Regions from separate parts of the Sphingopyxis sp. YF1 genome, predicted to be linked through region 2. Evidence: predicted binding sites of a transcription regulator. Region 2 holds the regulator's gene; each other region holds the start of a gene.
The links. The regulator LexA, encoded in region 2, represses DNA repair genes until DNA is damaged. The targets are predictions, from matches to a motif close to GTTCCNCNCTTGTTCT.
Positions count from the first base shown of each region.

Region 1 (8,213 bases), 380 kb from region 2:
TGAGCGTTGCGCGGCCTGTGGCACTCGCGAGGTTGAGATCATCGTATCGTACGACGACGCTCATCGTTTCCTGCGCGGCGGCAGGCATGGAAAGGCTGGTCAGGGCAAGCGGTGCCGCCAGCAGGGTCAGAACAAGTTTCGCCATGGGGGAGTCCTCTCTTCGGGGATGCGGGATACGAAGACCCGGACCGGGGAAGGCCGCGGCCTCCGCATCCCGCATTTGAAGGAATAGGCGCTCGCGCCGCGGCCCGCATTCGTCCTTCGACCGGACGGAACGAACGGTCGATTGGCCGGACCAAAGGCCTTCGGGTATCGACGAATGGCCGAAGGCCGCCACCCGAACCGCATGCAACTTTCGTCCCGAACGTGCGTTTCGCTCGCATGCGCGGCAAGGGGGTCCCTATCAGAAGCCTTGGCTGGATCGCGATCGCCGGGATCGGTGTGATCGGGGGCTGGGTGCTTGGCCAGTTCACCGTCGGCGAGAATCCGGCATCGGCGGACGGGAGTTCCTACGCGCAGCTCTCCGGCAATCCCGATGCGCTCGGCGTCGAGGTTGCGGCGGCAGAACCCTGCTTCGGGTGCGCTGACGGCTACGTAGCGCCCCCTCCCGCCAGAATCCGCGCGGCGCGGATGGACGATGCCTTCCGCGATCTGGGCACGGTTACCGTCGACGATCCGTCGATGCCGGATCAGGACTATGAATATGGCGGTCGTTTCGACGAACCCGCTGCGGCCCGCGACCTCAAGTTGCGGATACCGGTTCCCCTCACTGTCACGGACGACGCCGACACGGGAGCGGCGCGCCCCACCCCCGTTCCGGCGCTGCCTCCGCCTCCCGCGATCGAGGACGCCGAAGCCGAAAATCAACCGCTCGACTAGAACGTCCGTCTATCGGCGCCGACCTCGGGGTTCGTTCGTCCGGAGGGCCTCAGCCCCGCGCCGTCATGGCTGCGGCGGCGCGGCCGGTTGGGCGCAGCGCGCGACGTCGCCTGCCTTGCAGGCGGCGACATCGGCCTCCCATTTGGTCCGCTCTTCGGCAGCTTCCGCCGCAACGCGCGCCTTTTCCGCTTCATAGGCAGCGGTTTCCTGTTCGAAAGCCGCCTGTGCATCGGCCTGCTGCTTCGCCGCGGCAGCGACGCTCTGGTCATAGGCGGAGGTTTCGGCGTCAGCTTTGGCGCGCTGTTCGGCGTTGAGCCGCGCAGTGTTCGCGCGCTCTTCGGCCGTCGTGCCGTCGGGCTGCCGTTCGAAGGCTCCGGCCTGCGCCGCGGTGATCAACGCCAGGGCGCCGGCGGCGGCAAATAACATCCTGCTCATCGAAGCTCTCCTTCCAGGGGATGGTTTCCGTCCCACAAAACGCGCGCTCGCGCCAGCCGTTCCAAAGCGATTTGACCCGCTGCCTGCGTCCCTTATGCTGAGTGCTCGCCCGCCCGGAGCCTGCCGAAACCTTGACCATCGCCCCGCCCCGCCGCATCAACCGCCCGGTATTCCTGATACCGCTCGCCGTGCTCACGGCAGCGGTGCTGACCAGCTTGTGGCAACGCGAGGCATTCCTCGCCGCCGAGGTCGCGATCAACGACTGGGTGCTGACGTGGTTCGGTCCCGCCTTCGCCCTCGCGGGTGTCGCCTTCCTAGCGCTGCTCGCCGCGGTCGCCTTGTCACCGCTCGGCAGGACGATCATCGGCGGCCCCGAAGCGAAGCCGCTGCTCGGCCGCTGGCGCTGGTTCGCGGTGATGCTGTGCACGACCATCGCCACCGGAATCCTGTTCTGGGGCGCTGCCGAACCACTGTTCCACCTCAACGCCCCGCCCCCCATGCTCGGGCTGGAGCCCGGCAGCGACGGGGCGGCCGCCTTCGCGATGTCGACGATGTTCCTGCACTGGACGCTGACGCCCTACGGGATTTACACCGTCGCAGCGCTCGCCTTCGCGCTCGTCTATTACAACCGCCGCGAACCGTTCAGCCTGTCGTCGCTCTTCGTCCCGCTGATCGGTCCGCGCGCGCACGGCCCCGTCGGATCGGGCATCGACATCATCTGCCTCTATGCGCTCGTCGCCGGCATGGCGGCGTCGATGGGCGCAGGCATCCTGGCGCTCGCGGGCGGGATCGAGGGCCTTGGGGGTTTTGCGGGCGGCGCCGGGCTGCGCTGGGCGATCATGGCGCTGATCGTCGCGAGTTTCCTGATCTCCGCGGCCACCGGACTGCAAAAGGGTATCGCCGGGCTGTCGCTGCTCAACACCTGGATCTTCTTCGCGATCATCGTGTTCGTGCTGCTCGCCGGCCCGACGGCGCAGATGCTCGGCCTGTCACTGCGCGGCGGCGCCGACTATGCCGCCACCTTCGTGCCGCGCAACCTCGGGTTCGACGTCGACCGCGACTGGCACCGGCAATGGACGATCTTCAACTGGGCGAACTGGATGGCCTGGGCCCCGGTCACCGCGCTGTTCCTCGGGCGGCTCGCGGTCGGCTACAGCGTGCGCGCCTTCATCCTGTTCAACCTCGTCCTGCCCGCACTGTTCGGCGCGGTGTGGATGACGGCGATCGCGGGCGCGACGATCCTGATCGACCAGCAGAGCGGCGCCAGCCTCTATACGCTGCTCGTCGAACGGGGCCCCGACCCGGTGCTGTTCGGGCTGTTCCATGCGCTCGGCGGCGGGCCGGTGGTGACGGGGATCGTGCTCTTCACCATCTTCCTTTCCTACGTCGCGGGCGCCGACGCCAACGTCTCGGCAATGAGCGCGCTATCCACGCATGGCATTTCGCCCGAACGACCAGAGGCACCGCTGTGGGTGCAGGCGGTCTGGGGCGTGACGGTGGGCCTTGTCGCGATGGTGCTCGTCGCGGCGGCGGGGATCGACGGCATCCGCATGATGTCGGTGCTCGGCGGCTTTCCCGCGCTGTTCGTCATCGTCGGCGCGGCGCTGTCGCTTGCGGCGATGATGGTGCGGGGACGGCCGACGGCCGCCCCCGCACCATCATCGGGATAGCAGCCGTTTACCAGATCTTCGTCCGATCCTCGGGCTTCAGATAATATTTGGCGCCGGCATCAATCGCAAACGCCTGGTACCAGCTGTCGATGTTGCGCACCGGCCCAATGATGCGCCAGCGCGCCGGGCTGTGCGGGTCGCTCGCAACCTGCTGCTTCACCGCATCCTCGCGCTGCTTGGTGCGCCAGGCCTGCGCGAAAGCGAGGAAAAAGCGCTGGTCGCCGGTCAGCCCGTCGATCACCGGCGCCTCCTTGCCGCCCAGCGAGCGGTGATAGGCGTCATAGGCGACCTCGAGCCCCGCCAGATCGGCGATATTCTCGCCCATCGTCAGTTCGGGGTTGATGAACGCGCCCGGTGCGGCCTCATAGGTCGCATATTGCGCACCGAACGCCTTGGCCGCGGCGTCGAACTTCGCGGCATCCTCGGGTGTCCACCAGTCGCGCACCGCGCCATTGGCGTCGATCTTGCGCCCCTGGTCGTCGAAGCCATGGATGATCTCGTGACCGATGACGGCGCCGATGGCGCCGTAATTGACCGCATCGTCGACGCTCTCGCTGAAATAGGGCGCTTGCAGGATGCCTGCGGGAAAGACGATCTTGTTCTCGAGGCCGCCGTTGTAGGCGTTCACCTCTTGCGGGTTCATCGCCCATTTCTTGCGATCGACGGGCTTGTTCATATCCGCCAGCGCATAGGCATATTCGAACGCCGAGCTGCGTTTGACGTTGCCGTACAGGTCGGCGGGATCGATCTTGAGCGCGCCATAGTCGCGCCACTTGTCGGGATAGCCGACCATCACGTCCATCTTGCCGAGCTTTGCGAGCGCGGCTTCCTTGGTCGCGGGCGCCATCCAGCTGTTGGCGCGGATGCGGTCGCCCATCGCGAGCTTCAGATTGGCAACCAGCGCCTCCATCTTCGCCTTGGCGCTCGCGGGGAAATATTGCTTCGCATAGGTTTCCCCGACCAGTTCGCCGAGGCTGTCGTCGACCAGCGTCAGTCCGCGCTTCCAGCGCGGACGAAGTTCGCCGACGCCGCTCAGCACCTTGGTATAGTCGAAACGGCTGTCGACGAAGGCCTTCGACAGATAGGGCGCGGCGCCGTTGGCGACGTGGAACTGCTGCCACAGCTTGATCGTGTCGAGCGGTGCCCTGGCATAGAGTGCGACGATGTCACGGATGGCCGTATTCTCATTGACAATGATCCGCTTCTGCGGCGCGATGCCCGCGCCCGCAAACCATGCCGTCCAGTCGAGCCCCGGCGCATAGGCGGCGAGCTCGGCCGACGACATCGGGTTGTTGATCTTTCCGATATCGCGGCGGTCGGCGATCGCCCAGCTGACCTTCGCGATTTCGGTCTCGAACGCGAGCACCGCGTCGGCGGCCTTTTCGGGGTCGGGGTTGCCGACCATCTTCAGCGTGCGCGCGACATAGGCGCGATAGGCGTCGCGCTGCGGCTTGAAATCGTCGGAGAGATAATATTCGCGTTCGGGCATGCCGAGCCCGCCCTGTCCCAGCCACAGCACGTTGACCGTCGGATCATCGGTGTCGGCATAGGGGCCGCCGCCGACGATCGAGGCGCCGAACGTGCCCTGCGACTGGCCCATGAAGCGCGCCATGGCGCTCTTGTCGCCGATCGCCGCGACCGCCGCGATGTCGGCCATCAGCGGCTTGGCGCCGAGCACCTCGGCGCGCGCCTCGTCCATGAAGCTCTGGAACAGCCCGCCGACCTGGCTCGTCGCGGCAGCACCGGTGACGAGTTGGCGCAGCTGGCGCTGGGTGAGGTTGTAGACGTCGTAATCGACCCCCGCCGAAGCCTGATCCGACGGAATTTCGGTGCGCGCGGACCAGCCGCCGTTGGCGAAGCGGTCGAAATCGTCGCCCGGCTTGACGCTCGTGTCGCGCGCCGTCAGGTCGACGCCCCATTTGCCGAAGGTCAGCGCCGTCAGTGACGCGTCATCGCCGCCCTTTGCACCCGGCGCATCGCCGGTTTCGGCACCATGGGCCGCGGTCGGCACCGCATCCTTCGCCAGCGCGGGCCCTGCCACAAACGCCGCCGCCATCGCGAGGCCCGCGGCCCCGGTCAAAAGTCTCTTCATTTCCCCAGCTCCTTATCGTGCGCCATCCCGTTCCCGTCGGGCGGCGGACATGGGGCGGTTGTCCGCCCGGCGGCGGTGCTGGTCAAGCGAGCCGCCCGACATTGGTCGAAGCCTTTGGGGAGTTGGTGGAAAGCCCGGATCGGGCTGCGGCGTTGCGGGTCACACCTGCGCTTCCTATCTAGACCGTCGCCGGTCGCAAACGCCCTTGCGCCCCAAGAACAAATCTGGAACACACCCCTCCCATGAGTCTCACCCACATCTCCGTGCGCGGCGCGCGCGAGCATAATCTGAAGGGCATCGACGTCGACCTGCCGCGCGATGCGCTCGTCGTCATCACCGGTCTCAGCGGCAGCGGCAAGTCGAGCCTCGCCTTCGACACCATCTATGCCGAGGGGCAGCGGCGCTATGTGGAGTCGCTCTCCGCTTACGCGCGCCAGTTCCTCGAGATGATGCAGAAGCCCGACGTCGAGCATATCGACGGGCTGTCGCCGGCGATCAGCATCGAGCAGAAGACGACGAGCCGCAACCCGCGCTCGACCGTCGCGACGGTCACTGAGATCTACGACTATATGCGCCTCTTGTGGGCGCGCGTCGGCATTCCTTACTCTCCCGCCACCGGCGAGCCGATCAGCGCGCAGACGGTCAGCCAGATGGTCGACCGCGTGATGGAATTGCCCGAGGGCACGCGCGCCTATCTGCTCGCTCCCGTCGTGCGCGGGCGCAAGGGCGAGTATAAGAAGGAACTCGCGCAGTGGCAGAAGGACGGCTTCACGCGCGTCCGCATCGACGGCGAATTTTACGAGATCGGCGACGCGCCGACGCTCGACAAGAAATACAAGCATGACATCGAGGTCGTCGTCGACCGTATCGCGGTGCGTGAGGGTCTCGAAACACGGCTCGCCGACAGCTTCGAGACCGCGCTGAAGCTCGCCGAGGGGCTCGCCTATGTCGACCTCGCCGACGGCCCCGTGCCGGGGCGCGAGGAGGAGGACACCGGCGGCGCGATGAAGGGCGCGGGCATCCCTGCGAACCGGCTGATCTTCTCCGAAAAATTCGCCTGCCCCGTGTCGGGCTTCACGATCGCCGAGATCGAACCGCGGCTGTTCAGTTTCAACGCGCCGCAGGGCGCGTGCCCCGCGTGCGACGGGCTCGGCGAGCGGCAGGAGTTCGACCCCGACCTCGTCGTCCCCAACCATGCGCTGAGCCTGAAAAAGGGCGCGGTGGTGCCGTGGGCGAAATCGAACCCGCCCTCGCCTTACTATATGCAGGTGCTCGAAAGCCTCGGCAAAGCCTATGGTTTCGACATGACCACGCCGTGGCAGGACCTGCCCGGCGAGGTGCAGCTGATCATCCTCTACGGCACCGGCGGCAAGCCCGTCGAACTGACCTTCAAGGACGGCAAGCGCAGCTACACGACGATGAAGGCATTCGAGGGCGTGATCGGCAACTTGGGCCGCCGGATGCTGCAGACCGAGAGCGCGTGGATGCGCGAGGAGCTGTCGAAATACCAGACGCCGCAGCCGTGCGAGACGTGCCACGGCGCGCGGCTGCGCCCCGAACCGCTCGCGGTCAAGATCGCGGGCGAGAACATCAGCATGTCGGCGCAGCGCAGCGTCGCCGACGCGCTCCGCTGGTTCGCCGGCCTCGACGAAAAGCTCAACGACACGCAGCGCCAGATCGCCAAGGCGATCCTGAAAGAGATCAACGAGCGGCTCGGCTTTCTCAACAATGTCGGACTCGACTACCTCAACCTCAACCGCACCAGCGGCACACTCAGCGGTGGCGAGAGCCAGCGCATTCGCCTCGCCAGCCAGATCGGCAGCGGGCTGTCGGGGGTGCTCTACGTCCTCGACGAACCGAGCATCGGGCTCCACCAGCGCGACAACGACCGGCTGCTCGCGACGCTGAAGCGGCTCCGCGACCTCGGCAACACGGTGATCGTCGTCGAGCATGACGAGGATGCGATCCGCCACGCCGACTATGTCGTCGACATGGGCCCCGGCGCGGGGCTGCACGGCGGCGAGATCGTCGCGCAGGGCACGCTCGACGAGGTGCTCGCGAACAAGAAGAGCCTGACCGCGGCGTACCTCACCGGTGCGAAGCGGATCGAGGTGCCGGGGCACCGGCGCAAGGGCAATGGCTTCGACCTCGTGCTCAAGGGCGCGCGCGCGAACAACCTCAACAATGTCACCGCGACGATCCCGCTCGGCACCTTCACCTGCGTCACCGGCCTGTCGGGATCGGGCAAGTCGAGCCTGATCATCGATACGCTCTACGCCAGCGCGGCGCGCGTGCTCAACGGCGCGCGGATGGTCGCGGGGCCGCACGACAGCCTGTCGGGGCTCGAACATTGCGACAAGGTCATTGACATCGACCAGTCGCCGATCGGCCGCACCCCGCGCTCGAACCCCGCGACCTACACCGGCGCCTTCACGATCATCCGCGACTGGTTCGCGGGGCTGCCCGAAAGCCAGGCGCGCGGGTACAAGCCCGGGCGCTTCAGCTTCAACGTCAAGGGCGGGCGCTGCGAGACCTGCACCGGCGACGGGCTGATCAAGATCGAGATGCACTTCCTGCCCGACGTCTATGTGACGTGCGAGACGTGCCACGGCAAACGCTACAACCGCGAGACGCTCGAGGTGAAGTTCAAGGGGCACAGCATCGCCGACGTGCTCGACATGACGGTCGAGGACGCCGCGGACTTCTTCAAGGCGGTGCCCGCGATCCGCGACAAGATGGCGATGCTCGTCCGCGTGGGGCTCGGCTATATCAAGGTCGGGCAGCAGGCGACGACGCTGTCGGGGGGCGAGGCGCAGCGGGTGAAGCTCGCCAAGGAACTCAGCCGCCGCTCGACCGGACAGACGCTCTACATCCTCGACGAGCCGACCACCGGCCTCCATTTCGAGGATGTCAGGAAGCTGCTCGAAGTGCTCCAGGCGCTCGTCGACCAGGGCAACAGCGTCGTGGTGATCGAGCATAATCTGGATGTCATCAAGACCGCCGATTACATCCTCGACCTCGGCCCCGAAGGCGGGGTCAAGGGCGGCGAGATCGTCGCCGCGGGGACGCCCGAAGAGGTGGTCAAGGAAAAGCGCAGCTTCACCGGGCAATATCTGGCACCGCTGCTGGCGGCAGTG
Region 1 is NZ_CP033204.1:1,367,031-1,375,243, reverse strand. Features, by position in the region: gene EAO27_RS06700 (UrcA family protein) at 1-145, opposite strand, end outside; gene EAO27_RS06695 (hypothetical protein) at 382-879, shown strand; gene EAO27_RS06690 (hypothetical protein) at 943-1,314, opposite strand; gene EAO27_RS06685 (BCCT family transporter) at 1,446-2,984, shown strand; gene EAO27_RS06680 (M13 family metallopeptidase) at 2,992-5,076, opposite strand; gene uvrA (excinuclease ABC subunit UvrA) at 5,319-8,213, shown strand, end outside.
Region 1: a site for LexA is predicted at 5,292-5,307, ahead of uvrA (excinuclease ABC subunit UvrA). Genes of this name have one in related genera too.

Region 2 (8,213 bases):
GAAGCGCTGACGGAGGGGCCGACGCCGTCAGGTGTCGCGCGGCCTTGCGGCCCCTCCACCACTCGCTGCGCGAGCGGTCCCCCTCCCCATGGCCTGCGGCCACAGGGAGGATTTCCGATGTCCGCAACCCGTCGTTATCGGCCATCGCCATCACGCACAAAAAAGGGGCCGGAAACCGGCCCCTTTCTCGTTTTCGTCTTTCGCCGGATCAGCGCTGGCCGACCGGAACATAGGGCCGCTGCGTCGGGCCGGTGTAGAGCTGGCGCGGGCGGCCGATCTTCTGCGCGGGGTCCGAGATCATTTCGTTCCACTGCGCGACCCAGCCGACGGTGCGGGCGAGCGCGAAGAGTGCGGTGAACATCGTCGTCGGGAAACCGATCGCCGACAGGATGACGCCCGAATAGAAATCGACGTTCGGGAACAGCTTCTTTTCGATGAAATAGGGATCGTTGAGCGCCATTTCCTCGAGCTGCAGCGCGACTTCGAACACCGGGTCGTTGACCTTGAGCGCGTCGAACACTTCGCGCACGGTTTTCTGCATCACGGTCGCGCGCGGATCATAGTTCTTATAGACGCGGTGGCCGAAGCCCATCAGGCGGAACGGATCGTCCTTGTCCTTGGCGCGCGCGATATATTCGGGAATGCGCTCGGGGCGGCCGATTTCGCGCAGCATGTTGAGCGCGGCCTCGTTCGCGCCGCCATGCGCCGGACCCCACAGGCAGGCGATGCCCGCCGCGATGCACGCGAACGGATTGGCGCCCGACGAACCGGCGAGGCGGACGGTCGAGGTCGACGCGTTCTGCTCATGATCGGCGTGGAGGATGAAGATGCGGTCGAGCGCGCGCTCGACGACCGGGTTGACCTCATATTCCTCGGCAGGGACGCTGAAGGTCATGCGGAGGAAATTGCCGGTGTAGCTGAGGTTGTTGTCGGGATAGACGAAGGGCTGGCCGACCGAATATTTATACGCCATCGCCGCGATCGTCGGCATTTTCGCGATCAGCCGGTGGCTGGCGATCATGCGCTGGCGCGGATCGTGGATTTCGGTCGAATCGGGATAGAAGGCGCTGAGCGCGCCGACGACGCCGCACATCACCGCCATCGGATGCGCGTCGCGGCGGAACCCGCGGTAGAAGGTCGCGAGCTGTTCGTTCAGCATCGTGTGGCGGGTGATCGTGTTTTCGAACGTGGCCAGTTCGTCGGCGCTCGGCAGTTCACCGTTGAGCAGCAGATGGCAGACTTCCATGAAGCTCGAATGTTCGGCGAGGTCGCCGATCGCGTAACCGCGGTGGAGCAGGACGCCTTCGTCGCCGTCGATATAGGTCAGCTGCGATTCGCAGCTCGCGGTCGAGGTGAAGCCCGGATCGTAGGTAAAGGCCCCGGTCTGGGCATAGAATTTGCGGATATCGACGACATCGGGGCCGACCGTGCCCTTGAGCACCGGATTGTCGACGGTCGTGTCGCCCAGGGTGATTTTTGCGGTCTCGGTCATGCTTCTTCCCCTGTACTGACGGCGGGAGCCTTTGGTGCTCAGGCCCCTGCCGGATAATTGTGCGCTGCGTCAAGTCGCGCCAGGCTGGTATCGCGGCCGAGCAGCAGCAATACGTCGAAAATTCCCGGCGATACGGTGCGCCCGGTCAGGGCCGCCCGCAGCGGCTGGGCCAGTTTCCCGAGCCCGACGCCGGCCGCTTCGCTTTCCTCGCGAACCGCGGCCTCCACCGTTTCCTGCGACCATGTCGGCAGGGCCCGCAAGCGGTCGGTGACCGACGCGAGCAATCCCTCCGGCGCATCCCTTAGCACCTGCGCCGCCTTTTCGTCCATCACCAGCGGGTCGGGAACGAAGAGGAAGGTCGCGCCGTCGGCGATCTCGTGCAGCGTCTTGGCGCGCGGCTTGAGCGCGGGCATCGCCGCCGCGAGCAGATCCTTTTCGGCGGGCGTGACGTCACGCCCGATCAGCTTCGCGACCATTGGAGCGACGATCGCGGCGAGTCGGACATCGTCGGCCTCGCGCAGATAATGGCCGTTGAGATTCTCAAGCTTCTTGAAATCGAAGCGCGACGGCGAACGGCCGACATTGTCGAGCCCGAACCACTCGATCGCCTGCGTGCGGCTGATGATCTCGTCGTCGCCATGCCCCCAGCCGAGGCGGAGGAGGTAATTGTTCACCGCCTCGGGCAGATAGCCCATTTCGTCGCGATAGGCGTCGACCCCGAGCGCACCATGGCGTTTCGACAGCTTGGCGCCGTCGGCGCCGTGGATCAGCGGGACGTGCGCATAGACGGGCTCGCGCCAGCCCATCGCGCGGATCAGCCCGAGCTGGCGAAAGGCGTTGTTGAGATGGTCGTCGCCGCGGATGACGTGCGTCACCCCCATGTCGTTGTCGTCGACAACGACGCTGAGCATGTAGGTCGGGGTGCCGTCGCTGCGCAGCAGGATGAAGTCGTCGAGTTCGGCGTTCTGGACGGTGACGTCACCCTGCACCTTGTCGGCGATGGTCACTGCGCCCTCCTGCGGCGCGCGCAGGCGGATGACGTGCGGCGCGGCGGGATCGCCGTCGGTGCGGTCGCGCCAGGGGCTGCGGACGCGGAAGGGCAGGCGCTTTTCCTGTGCCTCGGCGCGCATCGCGGCAAGCTCGTCCTGCGTCAGATAGCAGCGATAGGCTTCGCCCTTCGCGAGCAGCTCGTTCGCAACCGCGGCGTGACGGTCGGCGCGCGCGAACTGGTACACGGTGTCGCCGTCCCAATCGAGGTCGAGCCAGCGCATGCCGTCGAGGATCGCGTCGATCGCGGCGTCGGTCGAGCGTGCACGGTCGGTGTCCTCGATCCGGAGCAGGAACTTGCCGCCATGATGGCGCGCGAACAGCCAGTTGAACAGCGCGGTGCGCGCGCCGCCGATATGGAGATATCCGGTGGGCGAGGGCGCGAAACGCGTCACCACGTCGGCGCCGGTCGCTTCGCCTGCGATTGCTTGATTTTCGGTTGCCACCAAGGCCTCTTTCACTCACTTTGCCGGCCCCGGCAGGGAGGCCGGGGCGGGGTTCGGGGGTGCCCCTAGCATGGCGACAAGGCCGCTTCAAACGCCCATTGCGACCGGCATCGCCGCGGCGCTGCGGCGGTGCGCCGACTGGCTCGAAACCCGGCTCGATGCCGAGCGCGAACGGATCGCGCTCTGGTTGCCCGTCGCGCTGGGCGCGGGGATCGCGGCGTGGTTCGCGCTGCCGACCGCATGGCACTGGACCGGCGCGCTGTTCCTCCTCGGCGCGGGCATGCTCGCCGGGTGGCTGCTCGGCTGGCGGCGGCGGCTGGGCCGTACGGTCGCGATCGGTTGCGCGGTCGCCGCGACGGGGTTGCTGCTGATCTGGGTACGCGCGCTGTGGGTCGCCGCGCCGGTGCTTGTCCAGCCGCTGACCACCGAATTTTCGGCGCGCGTCGAGCGCGTCGAGGCGTTGCCGGCGCGCGAGCAGGTGCGGCTGATCGCCCTGCCGCTGGCGCGCACCGACCTGCCGCCGCGGCTGCGCCTTACCGCGACCATAGGGCAAGCGGGCGATGTGGCGCCGGGCGAACGGGTCGGGCTGCGCGCACGGCTGATGCCACCGCCGACCGCCAGCCTGCCGGGGGGCTATGATTTTGCCCAGCGGGCGTGGTTCGACCGGCTCGGCGCGGTCGGCACCGTGCTCGGTACGATCGGCCGTGCGCCGGAGGCGGGGCGCGGGGCGCCGCCGCTGCGCGCGCGACTGACCGGGCATATCCACGGCCGCGTCGACGGGTCGGCGGGGGGCATCGCGGCGGCGCTCGTCACCGGCGACCGCGGCGCGATCGACCCCGCCGACGAGGAAGCGATGCGGCGCAGCGGGCTCGCGCACCTCCTGTCGATCAGCGGGCTGCACGTCACCGCGGTGGTCGGTTTCGCGATGCTGCTCGCGATGCGGCTGCTCGCGTTCAGCCGCTGGCTCGCGCTCAGGGGGCTCGTACTGCCGCTCGCTGCCGCGTTCGCCGCGCTGGCGGGCGGCGGCTATACGCTGCTCGCGGGTGGCGAGGTGCCGACGCTGCGCTCGTTCATCGCGGCGCTGCTCGTGCTCGTCGCCTTTCTGCTCGGGCGCGAGGCGCTGACGCTGCGGCTCGTCGCGGCGGGGGCGCTGCTCGTGCTCGTCTGGCGCCCCGAGGCGCTCGCAGGGCCGAGCTTCCAGCTGAGCTTCGCCGCGGTCACCGCGATCATCGCGCTGCACCAGGCGCGCGCGATGCGCGGCTTTCTGATGCGGCGCGACGAGCCCTGGCCCCTCCGGCTGGCGCGCGCGATCGCAGGGCTGCTGATCACCGGACTCGTGGTCGAGGTGGCGCTGGCGCCGATCGCGCTCTTCCATTTCCACAAGGCCGGGCTCTACGGCGCGCTGGCCAATGTCGTCGCAATCCCGCTGACGACCTTTGTGATCATGCCCGCGGAGGCGCTCGGCCTGATCTTCGATGCTGTCGGGCTGGGGGCGCCCTTCTGGTGGGTCGCCGAACAGGCGCTGCACGGCCTGATCGCGCTCGCGCACCGCGTCGCGGACGCCCCGGGCGCAGTCGCGACGCTGCCGCGGTTTCCCGCGTGGGGTTTCGCGCTTGCGGTGTTCGGCGGACTATGGATGCTGCTCTGGCAGACGCGCTGGCGCCGGGCGGGGCTCGTGCCGCTGATCGCGGGGATGGCGGTGCTGCTCGTCCAGCCGCGTCCCGACCTGCTGGTCACCGGCGACGGACGTCATATCGCCGCGGCGCTCCCCGACGGCAGCTACGCCCTGCTGCGCGACCGCGCCGGCGACTATGCGCGCGATGCGCTGGCCGAGGCGGCGGGGATCGACGCGCCGCTCGTCGCGCTGGCCGATCTCGACCATGTCGCGTGCAACCGCGATTTCTGCCGCTGGACACAGCGCGGGCGGATCATCCTTGCCGCGCGCGGACGCGACCGCATCGAGGGAGCCGACATGGCCGCGGCCTGCGCCGCCGCCGACGTGGTGATCAGCGAGCGCTGGCTGCCGCGCGAATGCGCCGGCCGCTGGCTGACGATCGATCGCGACACACTGCCGCAGACCGGCGGGCTGGCGCTCTACCTGGGCCAGCGCCCGCGCGCCGTCGGCGCACTGGACCCGGGCGACGCGCATCCGTGGCGGCGCCCGCCGCAGGTCAGTGGTAACGACGAAGCAGTCCCGACAGCCGCCCTTGGACGATGACGCGTTCGGCTTCGTAGCGCTGCGGTTCATAGGCACTGTTCGCCGGGTCGAGCCGGATCATCCGACCTTCGCGACGGAAATATTTGAGTGTCGCATCCTGCCCGTCGACGAGCGCGACGACGATGTCGCCCTCGCGCGCGGTGCTCGCTTTCTGGATCAGGGCATAGTCGCCGTCGAAAATCCCCGCCTCGACCATCGAATCGCCCGACACTTCGAGCGCATAATGCTCACCCGAACCGAGCAGTGCCGCGGGCACCGCGAGATTATTGTGATCCTCGAACGCCTCGATCGGCACACCCGCGGCGATCTTGCCGTGCAGCGGCACCTCGATCACGTCGTTCGCGGCGATCGGTTTGAGCTGCGGGGCGGGCTTGCGCAGTGGCACGACATTGTCGCTATCGTTGCGCACGGCGGCATGGGCGGTCTTGCCACCCTCGGGCAGCTTGACCACTTCGAGCGCGCGCGCGCGGTTGGGGAGGCGGCGAAGGAAGCCGCGTTCTTCCAAGGCACTGATAAGACGATGGATTCCCGATTTGGATTTGAGGCCGAGGGCTTCCTTCATCTCCTCGAACGACGGCGAAATGCCGCTCGCGTCGAGCTTTTGCTGGATGAAGTGAAGCAGTTCATGCTGCTTGGCGGTCAACATCGGGCGTTCTCCATGATGCCGGCATCGGACATAAGGGGAACGATAGTGGAACAGAGCGGAACTTGTCAAGCGATGTCGATGTAGGCCGCGAGATCACCCGCGGCGCGCGGCGCGGCACCGATTTCGCGAAGAACCAGCGCGGTGGCAGCGACGAGCGGCCGCGTCTGCCCGCTGTCCTGGCTGTCCAGAAGCTCGAGCATCCCGCCGGCGAGGCGGGCGCGCAGATAGTCGCGCCGCCCGCCGCCCGGACCTAGCGCGGCGGCGAGCGGCGCGTGGCGGATGACCGGCAGCGGGTCGCGCGCGCCCGCGAGGTGGCGGACGAGCGGGAGCAGGAACAGCGTCGCCGTAACGAAAGCCGACGAGGGATTGCCCGGAAGCCCGAGCAGCAGGGCGTCGCCGATCGTGCCCGCGATCAGCGGTTTGCCCGGACGCATCGCGATCTTCCAGAAGTCGAGCCGTCCCCCGGCGTCGTCGAGCGCGCCGCGGACATGGTCGTGATCGCCGACCGACGCACCGCCGACGGTGACGATGACGTCATGATGGCGCGCCAGATCCCCCAGAACCCGGGCCATGACGCGGCGATCGTCGCCGACGTGGAGCGGCGGCGTGACCACGGCGGGCGCGCCGGCGAGCATCGCGGCGAGCATCGCGCCGTTGCTGTCGGGGATCTGCCCGGGGGCGAGGGGACGCCCCGGCGGCACGAGTTCGTCGCCGGTGGTGAGGATCGCGACGCGCGGGCAGGTCCCCACCGCGATCTGCGCCGCGCCGCCCATGATCGCCGCGGCGATCGCGCCGGGGGTAATGCGCGTGCCGGCGGACAGGAGCGGCGTGCCCGCGGCGAAATCACCCGCGCGGCCGCGAACATGCTGGCCGCGGGTGGCGGGGCCGTCGCAGGTCAGCCTCAATGTCGCGCCGTCGGCGGCGACATCCTCTTGGATCACCACGGTATCGGCGCCGTCGGGGAGCAGGGCGCCGGTGAAGATGCGCATCGCCGCGCCCGGAGCGAGCGGTTGATGCGGCACCGCGCCTGCGGGAATCTCACCCGCAATCGCCCATGGGCCGGGCAGGTCGTCGAAGCGGATCGCATAGCCGTCCATCGCCGACAGCGCCGCGGCGGGCTGGTCGCGCCCTGCCGCGATATCGCCTGAAAGATAGCGGCCAAACGCTTTGGAACAATCGACATTTTCTGGTAGCAGTGGGGGGCGGAGCGCGAGCAGCCGCGTCTGCGCCTCTTCGACCGGCAGCCATGCGCTCATGCGGCGCGCCAGTCGCCCGAACGCCCGCCGCTCTTTTCGAGCAGGCGAAGTCCCTCGATCACCATCGCGCGGTCGAGCGCCTTCGCCATGTCATAGAGCGTGAGCAGCGTGACCGAGGCGGCGGTGAGCGCTTCCATCTCGACCCCCGTCGGGCCCGTGGTCGCGGCGGTCGCGGTGACGCCGATCCCGTCGTCGAGCCAGGTAAAATCGATTCCGACCTTGCTGAGCGCGAGCGGGTGGCACAGCGGGACAAGGTCGGACGTGCGCTTTGCGGCCATGATCCCGGCGATGCGCGCGGTCGACAGCACATCGCCCTTGGGGGCGTTGCCGGCCCGGATCGCATCGAGCGCCTCGGCCGACATGGTGATGCGCCCCGCCGCGACGGCGCGGCGCGCGGTCGCGGGCTTGGCGCCGACATCGACCATATGCGCAGCGCCGGTGTCGTCGAGATGAGTCGGGGTCTTTGCCATCGTCCGCCAGCGAAGCAAGGCGGGATGCGAAAGGCAAGGGCGATCGGTGCGGCATCACCGAAAACGGTCTCATCATCGTCCTCTCCCGCCCCGTGTCGGTGGGAGGAGCGAGGCTGGCTCTGCGACGCATGGTGGTTCACCGCGGTTCACCACCTTGATCGGCGGCTTGCGGCCGGTTGCGGGCGTTGGATGATGTGCACCCCGGCGAAAGCCGGGGCCCAGAATGCCGGCACGAACCCGGCGTTTTTTCTGCAATGAACCCCGGCTTTCGCCGGGGTTCACGGAGGGCTGGATTCGGTCATTTCCGGTCATTCGATCTGGATTGGCATGAATGACCGCTTTCGACCGGTTGCGGACATCGGTGATCCTCCCTGTGGCCGCAGGCCATGGGGAGGTGGCAGCGCGCCGCGCTGACGGAGGGGCGAAGGACGCAGCGTTGCGGCCCCTCCACCACCGCCTGCGGCAGCGGTCCCCCTCCCCATCGCTACGCGACACGGAAGATTGGCAGAAAGCGACCGATTGCTGACGCCTAAGGATTGATCTGATTCCCCCTCCCGCAGGCGGGAGGGGTAGCGAGACTTGGAAACTTGTTTCCTAGTCGCAGCGGGGTGGGCATCGCACCGTTGCTGGCCCACCCC
Region 2 is NZ_CP033204.1:1,749,961-1,758,173, reverse strand. Features, by position in the region: gene EAO27_RS08515 (citrate synthase) at 209-1,492, opposite strand; gene gltX (glutamate--tRNA ligase) at 1,531-2,964, opposite strand; gene EAO27_RS08505 (ComEC/Rec2 family competence protein) at 3,056-5,203, shown strand; gene lexA (transcriptional repressor LexA) at 5,157-5,849, opposite strand; gene EAO27_RS08495 (molybdopterin molybdotransferase MoeA) at 5,915-7,105, opposite strand; gene moaC (cyclic pyranopterin monophosphate synthase MoaC) at 7,102-7,575, opposite strand.

Region 3 (8,213 bases), 440 kb from region 2:
CCCGCGCCGAATGGACGCAGAAGGTCGCCTGGTCCTATTATATCGAAAATGACGACCAGAGCGCGCTGCGGCTGTCGCTGGCGTGCACGCAGAGCAGCGGGCCATGGGCGACGCAGGGTGCATGGGTTCAGGGGCTCGCGGCGTGGCGGCTCCACGACTATCGCACCGCGCTCGTCGCCTTCGACCGCGTCGCGAAGGAAGCGCCCGACAGCGAATTGCGCGCGGCGGGCCATTACTGGGCCTCGCGCGCCGCGATGGCGGCGGGCGAACCCGCATCGGTGCAGCAGCGCCTGCGCGCCGCCGCCGCGAACGAGGAAACCTTCTACGGCCTGCTCGCCGCCGAAACGCTCGGGCAGGCGGCGGTCCACCAGCAGCAGAATGTCCGCGCCGACCGCAGCGCCTGGCGCGCGCTCGAGGATCAGCCCAACGTCCGCGTCGCGATTGCGCTGGCAGAGATCGGCGAAGAAAAATATGCCGACGCGGTTATCCGCCACCAGGCCCGCATCGGCCGCGGCGACCAGCACGAACAGCTGATCGGGCTCGCGGGGGCGCTCAGCCTGCCCGAAACGCAGCTCTACCTCGCGCACAACACCCCGCAGGGCCGCAAGCTCGCCGCCGCGACGCGCTATCCGCAACCCAGGTGGGAACCGAACGGCGGCTGGCGCGTCGACCCGGCGCTGGTCTTTGCCCACACGTTGCAGGAATCGCGCTTTCAACGCGCTGCGGTCAGCGGCGCGGGCGCCATGGGTCTGATGCAGGTGCGCCCGGGCACCGCGCGCGACCTCGCGCGCTGGAACGGCGACGCAGCGGGGCCCGGCGATCTCAAATCGCCCGCGGTCAACATGGATTTCGGCCAGCGTTACCTCGAATATCTCAGCCGCGACGGCTCGACCGGCGGCCAGTTGCCCAAGGTGATCGCCGCCTACAACGCCGGCCCCGCGCCGATCGCGCGCTGGCAGAGCGAAATCCGCGATCAGGGCGACCCTTTGCTCTACATGGAATCGATCCCTTATTGGGAAACGCGCGGCTATGTCGGCATCGTGCTGCGCAATTACTGGATGTACGAGGCGCAGCAGGGCAAACCCTCGGTCAGCCGCGCCGCGCTCGCGCAGGGCAAATGGCCGCGCTTCCCCGACAGCAAGGACCGCGTCCGCCTGAGCTACGCCGGCAGCCTCGCCAATGCCGATTGACGAAAGTCTGGCGTTCAGGCCGGTCCGCATCGCCGTCCTGACCGTTTCGGACAGCCGCAGCGCCGCCGACGACCGGTCCGGCGACACGCTCGTCGACCTGCTCACCGGTGCCGGCCATATCCTCGCCGACCGCGCGATCATCCCCGACGAAAAGTCGCTGATCGTCTCGCGCCTGCACAACTGGATCGACGACGCAAGCGTCGACGTGGTGATCACCACCGGCGGCACCGGCGTCACCGGCCGCGACGTGACGCCCGAAGCGCTGCACATGCTCGACGGCAAGGACATTCCGGGTTTCGGCGAATTGTTCCGCTGGCTGAGCTACCAGAGCATCGGCACCTCGACGATCCAGTCGCGCGCCTGCGCGATCGTCGCACGCGGCACCTATATCTTCGCGCTCCCCGGCTCGACCGGTGCGGTGAAGGACGCGTGGAACGGCATTCTCGCGTCGCAGCTCGACAGCCGGCACAAGCCCTGCAACTTCGTCGATCTGATCCCCCGGCTGACCGAATAACAACCATATTAGTCATCCCCGCGAAAGCGGGGACCCAGAGCGAAATTGCGCTAACCCTAGCTGCTGGAACTGGGTTCCCGCTTTCGCGGGAATGACGATGGAAGAGAAATGTTCTTTCTTTGTTCCATTCGGCGCTATATCCTCGCCAAGTGGAATCGCCCAAACCCCTGCCCCCGATCGCCGGCCGCGGCGCGCCGACCAACCTCCGCCCGACGCGCACCGGATCGCTCGCCCGCGAGGCCGACGGCGACTGGCTCGATGCGGCCGAGGGGATCGACGGCGAGGCACCGCGCCTGCGCACCTCGGTGACCGTCGAGCATCCGAAAACGATCATCGCGCGCAACGCATCGCCCGACATCGGCTTCGACCGCTCGATCAATCCCTATCGCGGTTGCGAGCATGGCTGCATTTACTGCTTCGCGCGCCCGACCCACGCGTTTCACGACCTGTCGCCGGGGCTCGACTTCGAAAGCCGATTGTTCGCCAAACCCGATGCCGCGAAACTGCTGCGCGCCGAACTCGCCAAGCGCAACTATCGGGTCGCGCCGATCGCGATCGGCACTAACACCGACGGCTACCAGCCGATCGAGCGCGAGTGGGGGATCACGCGCGCGATCATCGAGGTGCTCGCCGAAACGAAACATCCGCTGATCATCACCACCAAGTCCGACCGGCTGCTGCGCGACATCGACCTGCTCGCCGCCATGGCGCGCGACGATCTGGTCGGCGTGGCGGTATCGGTCACGACACTCGATCCCGGGGTCGCGCGCACGTTAGAGCCACGCGCGCCGCACCCGCGTCGCCGGCTCGCGGCGATCCGCGCGCTGATCGACGCCGGAGTGCCGACGCAGGTCAATATCTCGCCGATCATCCCCGCAATCACCGACCACGAGATCGAGGCGATCATGAAGGCGGCAGCCGAAGCCGGGGCGATCCGCGCCTCCTGGATATTGATGCGCCTGCCACACGAGGTCGCGCCGCTGTTTCGCGCCTGGCTCGCGGCACATTACCCCGACCGCGCCGACAAGGTGATGCACATGGTCCAGGACATTCGCGGCGGCCGTGACAATGATCCGAATTTCTTTTCGCGGATGAAGGGGCACGGCGTCTGGCCGCAGCTCATCCGCCAGCGCGTCAAGCGCGCCGCGCGCGAACATGGCATGGACCGCAAATTCCCGCCGCTGCGCAGCGACCTGTTCCGCCCGCCCGAACGCGACGGGCAGATGGAGATGTTCTGAAGCCCAACCCAAATCCGTTCGTGCCGAGCCTGTCGAAGCACCGTTTTTCTGTCGCGTTACCCCGAAGAAACAACGGCCCTTCGACAAACTCAGGGCAAACGGCATTTGGGAATTTAGGCCTCCGCCAGCGACCGCAGCCGGTAATCCTTGTAATCGTCGCGCAGCTGACGCTTCAATATCTTGCCCGTCGCGGTGTGCGGCAGGTCCTCGACGAAGATCACCTCGTCGGGCAGCCACCATTTCGCGACCTTGTCCTTCAGATATTCGACGATCTCCGCCTCGTTCACTGCGGCGCCGGGCTTGCGCACGATCAGCAGCACCGGGCGCTCGTCCCATTTGGGGTGGAAGACGCCGACCGCCGCGGCTTCCTGCACCCCGGGGGCGCCGACCGCGGCATTTTCCAGCTCGATCGAGCTGATCCACTCGCCGCCCGACTTGATCACGTCCTTGGCGCGGTCGGTGATCTGCATGACGCCGTCGGGGTGGATCACCGACACGTCGCCGGTGTCGAACCAGCCATCATCGTCGGCGGCATCCTCGCCGGCCTTGAAATAGCGCTGGATGATCCACGGCCCGCGGATCTGCAACCGCCCGCTCGTCTCGCCGTCGCGCGGCAGAATATTATCCTCGTCGTCGACGATGCGCAGCTCGACCCCGAACGGCGGGCAGCCCTGGCGGCAGACGATGTCGACGCGCTCGTCGAACCCCATCTCGTCCCAGTTCCACGGGCGCTTGCCCATCGTCCCGATCGGGCTCGTCTCGGTCATGCCCCACGCGTGGCCGACGTCGACTCCCGCCTTCATGAAGCGTTCGATCATCGCGCGCGGCGCCGCCGACCCGCCGATGATCACGCGATAAAGCTTGCCGTAGCCGATCCCCGTCGCGTCCATATGCGCGAACATCGCGAGCCACACGGTCGGCACCCCGGCGCTGTGGGTCACGCCTTCCTCGTGCATCAGGTCGCACAGCACCTGCGCGTCGTTGGTGGCGGAAAAGACGAGCTTCGCCCCTACCGTCGCCGCCGCAAAGGGAATGCCCCAGCTGTTGGCGTGGAACATCGGCACGATCGGCAGGATCACGCTGCGGTTCGACATGTCGAACACGTCGGGCTGGATTTCGGTGATCGCGTGGATCACGTTCGAGCGGTGCTCATAGAGCACGCCCTTGGGATTGCCCGTCGTGCCGCTGGTGTAGCAGAGACCGACCGGATCGCGCTCGTCGAGCTCGACCCATTCGAAGCGGCCGTCCTCGGCGTCGATCAGGTCGCGGTAGGAAAGAAAGCCGTCGCGCGCCGGCGCGTCGAACAGGATGAAATGCTCGACCGTGGGGAGCTGGTCGCGCAGCCGCTCGACGATCGGCAGGAAGGCCGCGTCGAACAGCAGCACGCGATCCTCGGCATGGTTGACGATATAGACGAGCTGCTCGTCGAACAGCCGCGGATTCACCGTGTGGAGCACCCCGCCCATGCCCGCGCTGCCGTACCAGCTGACCAGATGATGGCCGTGGTTCATCGCCAGCGTCGCGATGCGATCGCCCTTCCGCATGCCGAGCCGCACCATCGCCGCGGCGAAGCGGCGCGCGTCGGTACCGACCTCACCCCAGCTCGATCGCGTCATGCTCCCGTCGGCCCAGCGCGAAACGATCTCGCGCCCGCCATGCTCGCGCGCGACATGGTCGATCAGGCTGGTGACAAGTAGCGGCTGGCCCTGCATTCCCATCGGTTCGGCATCCTCTTTATGGCTTTGCTCCGGGATAGGGGCGGCAGGGCGCACCGCGCAAGGCCAAAGGCGCATTTTCCTGCCGCAACGACGGCCTCAGCCGGGCAAGCCGTCCAGCTTCGCGACATGCTCCAGCCCGATATCCCAGTCCGCGCGGCTCGCGCAGCTGATATGCGCGGTCGGCCGGATCGCGATCGGATCGTCGAGGCTCCCCGCCGGCACGACGAGCAGGGCCCCGTCCATCTGCACGCTCGGCAGCGCACTGCCGCACGCGCCGCAAAAGCTTCGCGCATGGCGGCTGCGGGGAAGGCGCCAGGAGGTGACCCGCTCGCGTCCCGCCAGCCATGCGATCGTCGCGCTCGCCGAAAACAGGTTCGCCGCATGCGCCGAGCCGCTGTCCTTGCGGCACCGCGAGCAGTGACACAGGAAAAAGGCGTCGAAGTCGCCCGACACCTCGAACCGGACCGCGCCGCAAAGGCAGCTCCCCCGGGTCGTTCGCGTCATCGGATCTATCGCACCCGGAAATCGCGCGGCGCGACGAGCGACAGCCGCGGATCGGCGATCCCCGTCACCATGTCGAGCCGCGCGACCAGATCGGGGTTGAGCACGAAACGCCGCCCCAGCTCGATGCGAATGTCGAGCCCCGTGTCGGGGTCGGGGGTGGTGACGATGATCCGCCCGCGCGCCTCGTCGCTGCTCGCCGCGAAGCGCGCGATCTCGTCGATCGCCGCGGCCGCGTCGACACGGCATTCGAGCTGGAGCGCGGCGGTCGCCGCGATGTCGGCGAGCGGCTGCGCGCCGCGCACCGTGACGCGCGGCGTTTCCTCGCCCTCGAGCAGGTCGAGCTCGACCGACAGGATCGCACAGCCGCCCTCGGCGGCCAGCGTCTCGAGCGTCTTGCCCGCCATCTCGTCGAAACAGCTCGACTGGAACTGCCCGCTGCGGTCCGACAACGTCAGGTTGAGGAAGCGGTTGCCGCGCTGCGACACGCGCGGACGCGCGCTTTCGACCATCGCCGCCATCACCATCGGGATGCGCGTGCCCGGCGTCATTTCGACATTGTCGCAGATGTCGCCATAGCTGCGCGCGCCGCGCGCCAGAATGATGGCCTCAAATTGCTCGACCGGGTGCGACGAGAAATAGAAGCCGAACGCCTCCTTCTCGCGCGTCATCCGCTCGGCGAGCGTCCAGGGCTCGGCGGCGGGCAGCTGGAGCGCGGGGGCGATCGCGATGTCGCCGCCGAACAGCCCGCCCTGCCCCGTCGAGCGCTCGTGCGCCGAGCTGTTGGCGCAGGCGAGCAGCGCTTCGGCTCCCGCAAAGGCGCGCGGGCGCTCGGGCTCGACACAGTCGAACGCACCCGCCGCGGCGAGCGCTTCGATCTGACGCCGGTTGAGCTGCTTGGGGTCGATGCGCCCGGCGAAGTCGTCGAGGCTCGCGAAATCGCCGTGCGCGTGGCGCTCGGCGACCAGCGCTTCCATCGCTTTCTCGCCGACACCCTTGAGCGCGCCGAGCGCGTAGCGCACCGCCAGCCCCTCGTCGGACCGGCCGACCGCAAAATCGGCCTCGCTGTCGTTCACCGACGGCGGCGTCACCGCGACGCCCAGCCGGCGCATGTCGTCGATGAAGATCGACAATTTGTCGGTCTGGTGGCTGTCGAACGACATCGACGCGGCAAAGAATTCGTGCGGATAATGCGCCTTCAGCCACGCCGTCTGGTACGACAGCAGCGCATAGGCCGCGGCATGGCTCTTGTTGAAGCCATAGCCGGCGAATTTGTCGATCAAGTCGAACAGTTCGTTCGCCGCCTTGGGGGCGATCTGGTTATGCTCGCCGCACCCCTTGACGAAGGTCTCGCGCTGCGCGTCCATCTCGGCCTGGACCTTCTTGCCCATCGCGCGGCGGAGCAGGTCGGCGCCGCCGAGGCTGTAGCCCGCCAGGATCTGCGCCGCCTGCATCACCTGTTCCTGATAGACGAAGATGCCATAGGTTTCGGCGAGAATGCCTTCGAGCAGCGGGTGCGGATAGGCGATCGCCTCGCGCCCGTTCTTGCGCGCGCCGAACAGCGGGATATTGTCCATCGGCCCCGGCCGATACAGCGCGACGAGCGCGATGATGTCGCCGAAATTGGTCGGCTTCACCGCCGACAGCGTGCGCCGCATGCCTTCGGATTCGAGCTGGAACACCCCCACCGTCTCGCCGCGCTGGAGCAGTTCATAGACCCCCGGATCGTCCCAGCCGAGCGCGTCGAGATCGACGTCGACCCCGCGCAGCGCGAGCAGCCGCCGCGCTTCCTTGAGCACCGACAGCGTCTTCAGCCCCAGGAAGTCGAACTTCACCAGCCCCGCGCTCTCGACATATTTCATGTCGAACTGGGTCACCGGCATGTCCGACCGCGGATCGCGATAGAGCGGGACGAGCTGGTCGAGCGGGCGGTCGCCGATGACGACGCCCGCGGCATGCGTCGAGCTGTGCCGCGGCAGGCCTTCGAGCTGGCGCGCCATGTCGAACAGGCGGCGCACCCCGTCGTCCTGCTTATACTCGGTCATCAGCTCGGCGACGCCGTTCAGCGCGCGTTCGAGCGTCCACGGGTCGGTCGGATGGTTGGGCACCAGCTTCGCGAGCCGGTCGACCTGACCATAGCTCATCTGGAGCACGCGTCCGGTATCCTTGAGCACCGCACGTGCCTTGAGCTTACCGAAGGTGATGATCTGCGCGACGGTATCGCGGCCGTATTTCTCCTGCACATAGCGGATCACCTCGCCGCGCCGCGTTTCGCAGAAGTCGATGTCGAAGTCGGGCATCGAGACGCGTTCGGGGTTGAGGAAGCGCTCGAACAGCAGGCCGAGTTTGAGCGGATCGAGGTCGGTAATGGTGAGCGCCCAGGCGACGAGGCTTCCCGCGCCCGACCCGCGCCCCGGCCCGACCGGGATGTCGTGCGCCTTCGCCCATTTGATGAAGTCGGCAACGATCAGGAAGTAGCCGGGAAAGCCCATCTGGACGATGACCCCGACCTCGAAATCGAGCCGCGCGAGATAGGCGTTGCGCTCTTCCTCGCCCAGATCGGGATAGTGCGCGAGCCGCGCCTCGAGCCCGGCGCGCGCATCGGCGGCAAGCTGCGCCGCCTCGCCCTCGCGGTCGCCCGCGAGGCTGGGGAGGATCGGCTTGCGCTTCGGCGCCATGAAGGCGCAGCGCTGCGCCACGGTCAGGCTGTTACGGATCGCTTCGGGCAGGTCGCTGAACGCGTCCTCCATCGCCTCGGCGGGCTTGAGCCACGCCTCGGGGCTCGAAACGCGGCGGTCCTCGCTCTCGACATAGGCCGACTGCGCGATGCACAGCATCGCATCATGCGCGGGGTGGAACTGCGGCTCGACGAAATTGGCGGGATTGGTCGCGACCAGCGGCAGCGCGCGCGCATAGGCCAGGTCAATCAGCGCCGCCTCGGCCGCCTTCTCGGTCGCATCGCCGCGCCGCGACAATTCGATATAGAGCCGTCCCGCGAACAGCGCTTCGAGCTGTTCGACATAGTCATTCGCCGCCGTCTTCTGCTCACCCG
Region 3 is NZ_CP033204.1:2,193,459-2,201,671, forward strand. Features, by position in the region: gene EAO27_RS10620 (lytic transglycosylase domain-containing protein) at 1-1,190, shown strand, start outside; gene moaB (molybdenum cofactor biosynthesis protein B) at 1,180-1,704, shown strand; gene EAO27_RS10630 (PA0069 family radical SAM protein) at 1,881-2,942, shown strand; gene EAO27_RS10635 (long-chain fatty acid--CoA ligase) at 3,056-4,660, opposite strand; gene EAO27_RS10640 (GFA family protein) at 4,757-5,164, opposite strand; gene dnaE (DNA polymerase III subunit alpha) at 5,170-8,213, opposite strand, start outside.
Region 3: a site for LexA is predicted at 1,815-1,830, ahead of EAO27_RS10630 (PA0069 family radical SAM protein). Genes of this name have one in related genera too.